2 regions of the Thermaerobacter subterraneus DSM 13965 genome follow, and region 1 is predicted to be linked to the other one. Evidence: riboswitches for the same ligand, from Rfam matches in the RefSeq annotation. Region 1 holds a riboswitch; the other holds the start of a gene.

Evidence for each region. A riboswitch is a leader RNA that binds a small molecule or an ion and turns the genes downstream of it on or off. The one in region 1 is predicted to bind thiamine pyrophosphate.
Region 2: linked by a shared signal. The riboswitch ahead of THESUDRAFT_RS05825 (ECF transporter S component) and the one ahead of thiD (bifunctional hydroxymethylpyrimidine kinase/phosphomethylpyrimidine kinase) in region 1 are both predicted to bind thiamine pyrophosphate.

The regions. Positions count from the first base shown of each region.
Region 1 is NZ_JH976535.1:659,669-664,896, forward strand. It holds gene THESUDRAFT_RS02850 (MFS transporter) at 1-45, opposite strand, end outside; gene thiE (thiamine phosphate synthase) at 259-981, opposite strand; gene thiM (hydroxyethylthiazole kinase) at 1,011-1,907, opposite strand; gene thiW (energy coupling factor transporter S component ThiW) at 2,300-2,875, opposite strand; gene thiD (bifunctional hydroxymethylpyrimidine kinase/phosphomethylpyrimidine kinase) at 2,872-3,921, opposite strand; TPP riboswitch at 4,056-4,165, opposite strand; gene THESUDRAFT_RS02875 (hypothetical protein) at 4,228-4,620, shown strand; gene THESUDRAFT_RS14130 (LysO family transporter) at 4,617-5,228, shown strand, end outside.
Region 2 is NZ_JH976535.1:1,400,311-1,405,538, forward strand. It holds gene THESUDRAFT_RS05815 (acyl-CoA dehydrogenase family protein) at 1-911, opposite strand, end outside; gene THESUDRAFT_RS05820 (SDR family oxidoreductase) at 1,089-1,865, shown strand; TPP riboswitch at 2,134-2,253, shown strand; gene THESUDRAFT_RS05825 (ECF transporter S component) at 2,420-3,016, shown strand; gene THESUDRAFT_RS14370 (ATP-binding cassette domain-containing protein) at 3,018-5,228, shown strand, end outside.

The DNA of each region.
Region 1 (5,228 bases):
GGCCGCACCGGCGCTTCGCCGGCCGCTTGGCTGGCGGTGGGACACGGCAGGTCAACTCCTGTCGTCGGGCTGGCTTGCCCGGCCCCCCTTTCGACCGTGGCCGCCGCCGGCTGGGCCGAGGCCGGTCGGGCCGCGGCCGGCGGGACCACGCGGCCGGGCAAGCAGACGGGCAAGCACTACAAAGGGAGTGTAGCACGACGGGCCGGAGCCGGTGCCGTGCCGTAGAAAAGGGGACGGCGTCATGCACCTGCGGTGCACTCACCGGTCCCACCGCTGCACGAAGGCGGCTGCCGCTCCGCCCGGGTCGGCCGCCCGGGCGATGGCCGAGGCGACGGCGACCCCGGCCAGGCCGGCCCCGCGCAGGGCCGGGAGGTCATCCAGGGTGATGCCGCCGATGGCCACCACGGGCAGGCGGGTGGCGGCCACCACCGCCTTCAACCCCTTCAGGCCGATGACGCGGGCATCGTCCTTGGTGGAGGTGGAACGGAGCGCCCCGGCGCCCACGTAGTCCGCCCCGGCGGCCTCGGCCGCCCGCGCCTCCTCGGGGCTCCGGACGGAAACGCCCAGCAGGCCTTCGGGCCAGAGCCGGCGCACCACCTCCGCCGGCAGGTCGTCCTGTCCCACGTGCAGGCCGTCGGCACCCACCGCCAGCCCCAGGTCCAGCCGGTCGTTGACCACCAGCAGGGCGCCGTAGCGGGCCGTGATCCGGCGGGCGGCCTCGGCCAGTTCGTAGGCCACCCGGTCGGCCGCCGCCTTGGCCCGGAACTGCACCGCCCGGACCCCGGCCGCCAGCACCGGCTCCAGCAGAGGGGCCGGGTCGGCGGTGCCCACAAGGCCCAGGTCGTAGATGAAGTAGACCTTGAGCAGGCCGGTTGCGGGGCGGGCGGGATCCGCACCCCCGGCAGGGATGCCCGCGGGCAACGGGAGGCGGGCGCCGCCCCGGCCGGACCCGTCCTTACCGTTCCTTGAACCCTCCGTCATGGGATCACCTCCCGCCGTCTCCGCGCGGTTCACCGTTCCCGGGATCCGTGTGGCGGCCCCGGGAGAATGGAAAGCCCTTCGGCATCCCCTGTGCCCCCCGCCCCCAGCCGGTACAGCTCGTCCAGGAAGGCCGCCTGGAACGAGCCCGGCCCCGAGGTGCGCTCCGCCGCCCGCTGGGCGGCCAGGCCGTAGACGGCCATGGCCAGGGTGGCATCCTTGAGGGGTGCGACCGAGCCCGCCAGGAACACCGCCACCGCGGTGGTCGCCCCGCACCCGCCGCCGGTCACCGCCGCCAGCCAGGGGTGGCCGTTGGCCACCCGCCAGGCCTGGAGGCCGTCGGTGACCAGGTCCACCGGTCCGCTGGCCACCACCACGCAGCGGTAGCGCCGGGCCAGCGCCTGGGCCGCCTCCAGCACCTCCCCTTCCTCCACCGCGCCGCTGTCCACGCCCCGGGTGCGGCCGGTGCCCGCCCCGGCCAGGGCCAGGATCTCGCCGCCGTTGCCGCGCACGGCGGTAGCGCCGCCGGCCAGCAGGTCCAGGGCCAGCCGGGTGCGCAAGGGGGTGAAACCGGCCCCCACGGGGTCGACCACCACGGCGCGCCCGTGGCGGAGGGCCTCCGCCTGCGCCGCCTTGAAGACGGCTTCATCCCCTGCCCGCAGGCTGCCGATGTTCAGGACCAGGGCCTCCGCCGCCGCAGCAATGGCGGGGAACTCCTCCGGTTCCGGCGCCATCAAGGGGGATGCCCCCAGCGCCAGGGTGATGTTGGCCGTCCAGTTCATCACCACGTAGTTGGTCAGGTGGTGGACCAGCGGTCGCCGGTGGCGGATCCGGGCCAGGACCCGGGCGGCTTCCGCCGCCCAGCTCGCGGGCGCCGGGCCGGTGGAGGAGTTGGAGGCTTCCGGAGCCGGCGGCTGGGGAGCGCCCATGTTCGTCACGGGGATCCCTCCTCTGGAATGCCTGTGGAACGCCTGATCGTCCTGCCAGGCCAGGGCGAGACGCGCGTCCAGGGGCCGGGCGGAGCCGGCTCATGCCGGCCCGGCGCGGGTCCGGGCGAACCGCCGGGTTCATGGCGAACCGGGCAGCGCCCCGGTCATGCCGGCCCACGGCGGGCCAGGGTGGGCCACGAGCCCCGGGCGGGGCGGAACCTTGTCACGTCGCCCGGCTCCGGTCCGGGGCGAGCGACGGATCCGGGGCCCCGGTGGTACCGGTGCATGCCGGCCTGCCGCGGGTCGGGGGGTGCCACGACGCACGGCCCCGGTGGCGGCCCGGTCCGCGCGTTCCCCGCGGGGGCGATTGCCGCCCCTCTGAAGGCGCGGGGTCACCTGCGGGACGAGGGCGGGCTCTGGCTGGACCCCGGGCCCGGGCCGGGAACCGGCCCCCCGTCGCCCTCCGGGGCCGGGGCGGGGAGCCAGCGCAGCAGCAGGCCGCCCACCAGGGCGCCCAGCAGGCTGCTGACGGTAAAAGGCACCACGTAGAAGAACCAGGCCGCCTCGGCCTGGCCCAGCAGCCACCGGGCCACGGGGAAGGCGGCCAGGCCGCCCAAGAGGCCCGTGCCCACCACCTCCCCCGCCATGGCCGCGGCGGGGCGCCGGGCGGCCCGGTAGGCGAGCCCGGCCAGGGCGGCGCCGAAGAGGCTTCCCGGGAAGGCCAGCAGGGTGCCCAGCCCCAGCAGGTTGCGCAGCAGGCTGATGAGCAAGGCCACGGTCACGGCGCCCGCGGGGCCGAACCAGGCGGCGGCCAGCACGTTGACGGCATGCTGCACCGGCGTGGCGGTGGCCACTCCGACGGGGACCCGGATCATGCCCGCCAGGACGGTGCCCAGGGCGATCAGCATCGCGGCCCGGACCAGCCGCCGGGTGCGGTGGGGGGGCGCGCCGGGCTGAGGTGCCGTCATCCCTCTTCACCTCCGTCGAGCTGCCGGCCCTCAGGGCCCGCGGCCCCGGATGCGGCCTGGTCCACGGGCGCGCCGTTCGGCGCGCCGCCCTCCCCGGCCGCCGCTCCCAACGGGTCACCCAACGGGTCATCGGGCGCAGCCTCCCAGGGGTAAAAGGAGCAGGTCGGGCCGTGGCCGCGCCCGATGGCGGGGGCATGGCGGATGGCCCCGGTGATGTAGATCTTGGCGGCTCGCAGGGCGTCCAGCACCCCGTACCCCCTGGCCAGGTAGGCGGTGATGGCGGCGGAGAAGGTGCAGCCCGTCCCGTGGGTCGAGCGGGTGGCGATGCGGGGCGCCCGCAAGAGGTGCCAGTCGCGGCCGTCGTAGACCACGTCCACGGCGTCGGCCGAATCTTCCGCCACGTGGCCGCCCTTGACCACCACCCAGGTCGGCCCCAGCCCGTGGAGGACCTGGGCCGCCCGGCGGGCGTCGTCCAGCGTCCGGATGGGGACGCCGGCCAGTTCCTCCGCCTCGTGGCGGTTCGGCGTGATCACCGTCGCCAGGGGCAGGAGCAGCCGCCGCACCGCTTCCCGGGCCGGTTCGTCCAGGAGGGGGGCCCCGCTCTTGGCGATCATCACCGGGTCGACCACCAGGGGGAAGGGACCCAGCCGGTCCCGCCAGTGGCCGATGCGCTCCGCCACGGCCTCCACGATGGCGGTGGTGCCCAGCATGCCCGTCTTGGCGGCGTCGGTGCCGATGTCGTCCAGCACGGCATCGATCTGGGCGGCCACCATCCCGGGGGGCACCAGGTGGACGTCCCGCACTCCCTCGGTGTTCTGAGCCGTCAGGGCGGTGATGGCCGATGTACCGAAGACCCGGAGGGCGTTGAAGGTCTTGAGGTCCGCCTGGATTCCGGCGCCGCCGCCGCTGTCGGAACCGGCGATGGTCATGGCGCGGGGCGGCGGCACCTGGGGCGGGGTGCCCGGGTGGGGCGCATCCGGGCGCCCATCCGGGCGGGGAGCCCCCGGACGGGGCTCGCCGGGCCGGGGCTCGGCAGGGGTGGGCATGGCGGATCGCTCCCTTCCCACAGGTGGTACGGGCTGGCGGGGCTGCCGCGGCAGGGCAAGGTGCGGCCGGCAACGAAAAGGGCCGCGGGACGAACGCGGCCCAGGCGCCAGGAAGCGATCCAGAGGCTTCGTTGGAGCGGGACCGCACCGTTCCCTCCGGTGGCATTACCCACGTCAGGTTCGAGGGGTTCGAGCCGGGTGGCTCGTCTCAGCCGGCGTGGCGCCAGCACCCCCACGGTGCTACCATCTCCAGTATCCGGTCCGCACGAGAACAGGTCAACGGGTGGGCGAAACGGGGGAACCAGCTTGCGCGAGCGATTGAAGCCCGTGGTCCGGGCGATGGCCCTGGGACTGTTTGTAGTGATCGCCGCCCTGTGGCAGCGCCGCACGGGCGGGTCGGTGGCCGGGCTGCTGGGGTTCACCGCGGCGCTGGCCGGCGCCGTCCTGCTGGGCGCCCTGGGGTTTGCGCGGCTCATGGGCGTGCTGGAAAGCGGCCGGCGCGGTGATGCCGCCCGCGGTGGGGCCGCCCGCGGCGACACCGGCAGCGGTGGCCGCGGCGGGGCCGGCGGCACGACCGGAGCGGCCGGCCGCCTTGTGGCCGCCACCAGCAGGGGTCCGGCGGGTCGACCGCGCCGGCCCGGGGCCCGTGCCGGGGAAACCGCCGGAGCGGGCCCCGCCCAGGGGCGAGGCCGGCCGTGACCGCGGTCCTGGTGGCCCTGGCCGCCGGCATGGCCGCGGGGCTGAGCGGCCTGGGTGGCCTGCTGCCGGCAGCCTGGTGGGATGCGGCATCCCGGTGGACGCTGCGGGCGCTGCTCTTTCTCATGGGCCTGCGGCTGGGCCTGGATCCCCAGGTAGGGTCCGGTTTGGCCCGGCTGGGCGCACGGGCTGCCGCCTTTGCCGTGGCCACGGCGGGCGGGGCGCTGCTGGCGGGACTGCTGGGCTCGGCCCTGGGGGCCGCATGGCGTGCTCGTACGGCCTTTCGGCAGGGCGCCCCCAGCGCCAGGCGCCGGCGCGCCCCCGGCACCTGGTGCCGGCGTATCCGCATGGCCTGGTGGCAGGGTACCCCCATCACCCGGCGGCTTGGATCCAGGGCCGCGGGCGGGGCCGGCGAGGTGACGGGACGAACCCGCCAGGGCCCGATCACGCTCTCGGGCGGGACGGCAGGACCCCACCTTCTCCCTTCGGATCCCGTCCCCCGGGGAAGCCTCGGCCCGGAGACCCCGAGGATCCGGCCGGACCCGGCCCGCCACGATCCCGCCGCGGGGGACCCGGCCACGGCCGCCGGGGGCCCTGGCCGGTCCGGCGAA
Region 2 (5,228 bases), 740 kb from region 1:
ATCTCGGCGTAGGAGTCGGCCACGAAGTTCTGGATGGTCTGGAACTCCGCCAGCTTCTGGCCGCGGGTCTCCCGGGTCAGGGCCCGCCGCACCATCAGCTCGAAGCTGCGGTTCATCACGCCGATCCAGCGCATGGCATGGGTGATCCGCCCGGGGCCCAGGCGGGCCTGGGCGATGCGGAAGCCCTCGCCCACGGGCCCCAGGGTGTTCGCCACGGGTACGCGGCAGTCCTCGAGGACGATCTCGTCATGGGTGCCCAGGCCACCCCCGTCGTCCATCACGGGGATCTGGCGGACGATGCGGAAGCCCGGCGTGTCCGTCGGCACGATGATCATGGTGGCCCGCTGGTGGGGCGGCGCGCCGGGGTCGGTGACGGCCATGACGATGGCAAAGGCCGACCGGGAGGCGTTGGTGATGAACCACTTGTGGCCGTTGATCACCCAGTGGTCGCCGTCGCGCACCGCCCGGGTCCGGATGGTGGTGGGATCGGAACCCGACACCTCGGGCTCGGTCATGGCGAAACAGCTGTAGATCTCGCCGGCCAGGTTGGGCCGGAGGAACCGTTCCTTCTGCTCGGGCGTGCCGAACATCCAGAGGATCTCCTGGTTGCCGGTGTCCGGGGCGCTGGTTCCGAAGGCCCGCGGCGCCAGGGGGCTCCGCCCCAGGATCTCGTTCATCAGCGCCAGGGTCACCATGCCCATGCCCAGGCCGCCGGCCTCCCTGGGCATGTGGGGGGCCCAGAGCCCCGCTTCCTTCACCGCCTGCTGGATGGCCTTCATGCGCTCTTCGGGCAGCGTGCCGGTCCGGAAGAACTCGGCCTCGGCCGCGTAGACGTGCTCGTCCATGATGGCGCGGGTGCGTTCCAGGACGACTTCCTGCTCGGGGGTCGGCCGGAAATCGTACACGAGCATCACCCCGGTGGCGCTTCGCGCAGCAGGACCCGCCCGAACCGCCGCCTTCCGGCGGGCGGGCCGCCTGGCGGTAGGAGTTGGCTTCGCTGCCGAGAAGGAAATACCTGCATGCCCGGCGCCGGCCGGGTGGCGGCCCGTCTCCGGCCGCCCGGCCGGGTGGAAGGAGGCGGCCGTCACGTGGGCGTTCTCGATCGTTTCCGGCTGGACGGGAAAGTGGCCCTGGTCACCGGAGGCAGCCGCGGTCTGGGCCTTCAGATCGCCCAGGGTCTGGGGGAGGCCGGGGCGGCCGTGGCGATCACGGCCCGCAAGGAGGAGGGCCTGCGCGAAGCGGAGGAACAGCTGCGCTCCCAGGGGATCCGGTGCCTGGCCCTGCGCTGCGACGTGACCGACTACGACCAGGTGGTGGCCACCGTCAACCAGGTGGTCGAAGCCCTGGGCGGCCTGGACATCCTGGTCAACAACGCGGGGGCCACCTGGGGCGCCCCCCTGTTCGAGATCCCCCTGGAAGCCTGGGACAAGGTGATCCGGACGAACCTGCACGGCACCTTCTACATGAGCCGCGAGGCGGCCCGGGTGATGGTGGACCGGGGGCGGGGAGGCCGGATCATCAACGTCGCCTCGGTGGCAGGCCTGCGGGGCAGCGACCCGCGGGTGATGCAGACCCTGCCCTACAACACCTCCAAGGCCGGGGTGATCAACTTCACCCGCGACCTGGCGGCCAAGCTGGCGGAATACGGCATCACGGTGAACTGCATCGCGCCCGGGTTCTTCCCGACCAAGATGACCCGGGGCATCCTGGCCCAGTACCGGCCCCTGATCGAGCAGTCCGTTCCCTTGCGGCGGCTGGGCGGCGAGCGGGACCTGCAGGGCGCGGTGCTTCTGTTCGCGTCCGAGGCCGGGTCCTACATCACGGGCCAGGTCCTGGCCATCGACGGGGGGATCACGGCCGTCTGAGGGCGCGGGCGGCCGGCGGCGGCCGGGCCGCGAGAGCCCGGTGGCCGGGGCAGGGCCCGGGCGGCGTCCCCGGCGGCGGGTGGCACGCACCGCCGGCACCGCCCGGGAGGGCCACGGCCGCGAGGACACGGGCCAAGGCACACGGGCCCGGAGGGCCGGGGCCGCGCTTAGACCGCCCGCCCCCACTTCCCGGCCCGGCCCGGAGCCTGGCCGCCGTTGACGCCCGCCGTGCCCGGGCCCATGATCAGGGTGAACAAGATCATCGGGAAGTCGGTACCGGGGGTGCCCTCACGGGCTGAGAAGCGCCGGGAGCCGGGACGCGGCACCGCGCTACCCTTCGGACTCGATCCGGGTCATACCGGCGTGAGGAAGGTACCGCATGACCGCCTGGGGCGGCTTCACGCGACCCACCTCCAGCCGGGGGTGGGTTTTCTTTCCTCTGCCTCCCGCCGGACCGGAACGGGCAGGTTCTCCCTGCCGTCCCGGCCGGGGGGTGCGCCTCGCCGGCCCCGCGAGCCCCCGGTTCCGTCCCGGAACCGCAAGGGGGGCTCGCCATGGCCGGTTCGTCCCGTCACCTGCAGTTCCGCGAGATCGTGATCCTCACGTTCATCGCGGCCGCCTGTTCCGTGGTGTTCATCAACGCCTGGACCCTGTGGTCGGTGGCCCAGGCCGTCCATCCCGTCCTGGCCGAAACCACCTACGGTATCTGGTTCGTCGCCAGCACCCTGGCCGCCTACATCATCCAGAAGCCAGGGGTGGCCTTCGTGGCGGAGCTGGCGGCGGCCGCGGGCGAGCTGGTCCTGGGCAGCCCGGACGTGCTCTGGGTGCTGCTGTACGGTGGGCTGCAGGGGCTGGGGGCCGAGGCGGCCTTCGCCCTGCTCCGCTACCGGCGGTTCGACCTGCCGGTGCTGGCGCTGTCCGGCGCCCTGGCCGCCGTCGCCAGCATCCCGCTGGACGCCGTCACGGGGTACTTCACCGGCATGCAGCCCGGCGTGCTGGCGGGCGCCGTGGCCGTGCGGCTGCTCAGCGGCGCCGTGGTGGCCGGTGTCTTCACCAAGGTGCTGGTCGACGGCCTGGCCCGCACCGGGGCCCTCAACGGCTTTGCCGTGGTGAGGAACCGGCGGGACCGGGGCGCAGGGCTGGCGGGCTGAGATGGGGCGGCATGCGGTGCGGCCGGGCGCCCCGGCGGGCCCGGCGGCCAACCCCCCGGCGGCCACCCCTGGGGCGGCCGGCGGCTCGACCCCGAACCCGGTGTCCCCGGGCCAGGGGCTGCCGGCGCCGTCGCGGGCGGCGGCAGCCTGCCGCGATCTGACCATCCGCTACCCGGACCGGCGCGACCCGGCCGTGCGGGGCGTGAGCCTGTCCATACCCGCCGGGCAACGGGTGCTGCTGCTGGGCCCCAGCGGCTCCGGCAAGAGCACCCTGGCGCTGGCCCTGGCCGGATTGATCCCGACCGTGGTGGAGGCCGAGGTGAAGGGGGTCCTGGAACCGGCGCGGCAGGCCGGCGTGCTCTTCCAGGACCCCGAGGCCCAGTTCTGCCTGTTCACCGTGGACGAAGAGGTGGCGTTCGGCCTCGAGAACCGGTGCGTGCCACCGGCGGCCATGCCGGCCCGGGTGGCCCGGGCGCTGGCGGCCACGGGCCTCGACGTTCCCTTCGGGCATCCGATCCACGCCCTCTCGGGCGGGCAGAAGCAGCGCCTGGCCCTGGCGGCGGTGCTGGCGGTGGAGCCGGACATGCTCATCCTGGATGAGCCCACGGCCCAGCTGGATCCGGCAGGGCGGGCCCTGGTGCTGGAAAACCTCTACGGCCTGGGGCGGCAGGTCACCGTCCTGGTGGTCGAGCACAACCTGGACGGGGTGGTGGACTGGGTCGACCGCGTGGTACTGCTCGGCCCCTCGGGCACCCTCCTGGCCGACGGCCCTCCGGACCGGGTCCTGGCCGAGCAGCGGGCCGCCCTGGACGCCTTCGGCATCTGGCGGCCCCGCTCCTGGGGCCCCTTCTGGGCACCCCTGGTGGAGGCGTTCCGCCGGTCCGCCCCGCCTGCCGAGCCGCCCGCCGCCCTGCCCGGTGCCGCCTCCGGCCGGGCGTCGAGCCCGGCGCCGGCGGGAACGCAGCGGACCGGCGCGGGCGAGCAGTCCCTGGACGCCCCCACCGCCGCACCGCAGGCGGCGGTGCCTTCCGGTCTGGACGGCGCAGCCTCCCCAGGCTCTGGCCAAGGCTCCGCGGGGGCGGCGGCCGGCTTCCCCGGGGCGGGGAAGGGGCCCGCCGCGTGCCCGGACCGCACCGCCCTGCCCCTGGTGCGGATGGAGGGCGTCACTGCAGCCCACGGCTCGCGCACCGTCTGGTCGGGGGTCAGCCTGACCCTCCGGCCGGGGGAGTGGGTGGCCGTACTGGGCGCCAACGGCAGCGGCAAGTCGACCTTCCTGCAGGTGGCCGCGGGCCTGCACCCGCCCGCCGCCGGCCGGGTCGTCCACGGGCCGGCCCTCAACGGGCGGCGCGGCGAGACGTCCCGGATCGGCTTCGTGTTCCAGAACCCCGAGCACCAGTTCGTCACGGACACCGTGCACGACGAGATCGCCCTGGCCGGGCGGCTCGCAGGCGTGCCGGAGGCGGAGCTGGCAGCCCGGGTGAAGGCCCTGGTCCAGCGCTTCGGGCTGGAGGGGCTGGAGGCCGTTCATCCCTACACCCTCTCCCAGGGCCAGAAGCGGCGCCTCAGCGTGGCCAGCATGCTGGTGGTGCCGCGGCCGCTGCTTTTCCTGGACGAACCCACCTTCGGCCAGGACGCCCGCACGGCGGCCGCCCTCGTAGGGGAACTCGTGGAACTGTACCGGCAGGGAACCACCCTGGTCATGGCCACCCACGACCTGGAGCTGGCGCTGGCCGTGGCGACCCGGGTGCTGGTCTTCGGCCAGGGCCGGCTCGTCTATGACGGCCCGCCGGCAGGCCTGGCGGGCGATCCTGCGGCGGCCGCCGCCGCCGGGCTGAGGGGCCTGGCGGGCCCGGGGACGGTTCCCGGCGGCGCGGTGGCGCCCCCGGGGCGGGTTCCGGCCTGTTACGGGCCGCGCGTGGCGGGCTCCGGCCCGTCCCGGGCGGATCGGCCGGATCCGCCCCACCGGGGCCGGCGGATGCCACCGGCGCGGTCACCGGAACCCGGGCCGGCGGGGTCGCCGGAACCCGGGCCGGGGGAGGCCGGCGCAGGGACCCCGGGCGGGCTGCCCGGGGCGGGTGGGCGGTCCTGGCTGGCCCGGGTTCATCCGGCGTGGAAGCTGGCGGCCCACCTGGCTGCTGCCGCCCTGGTGCTGGCGACGGGCGAGCCGGCGGCGCTGGCCCTGCTGCTGGCGGTGCCCTTGCTGCTGGGCTGG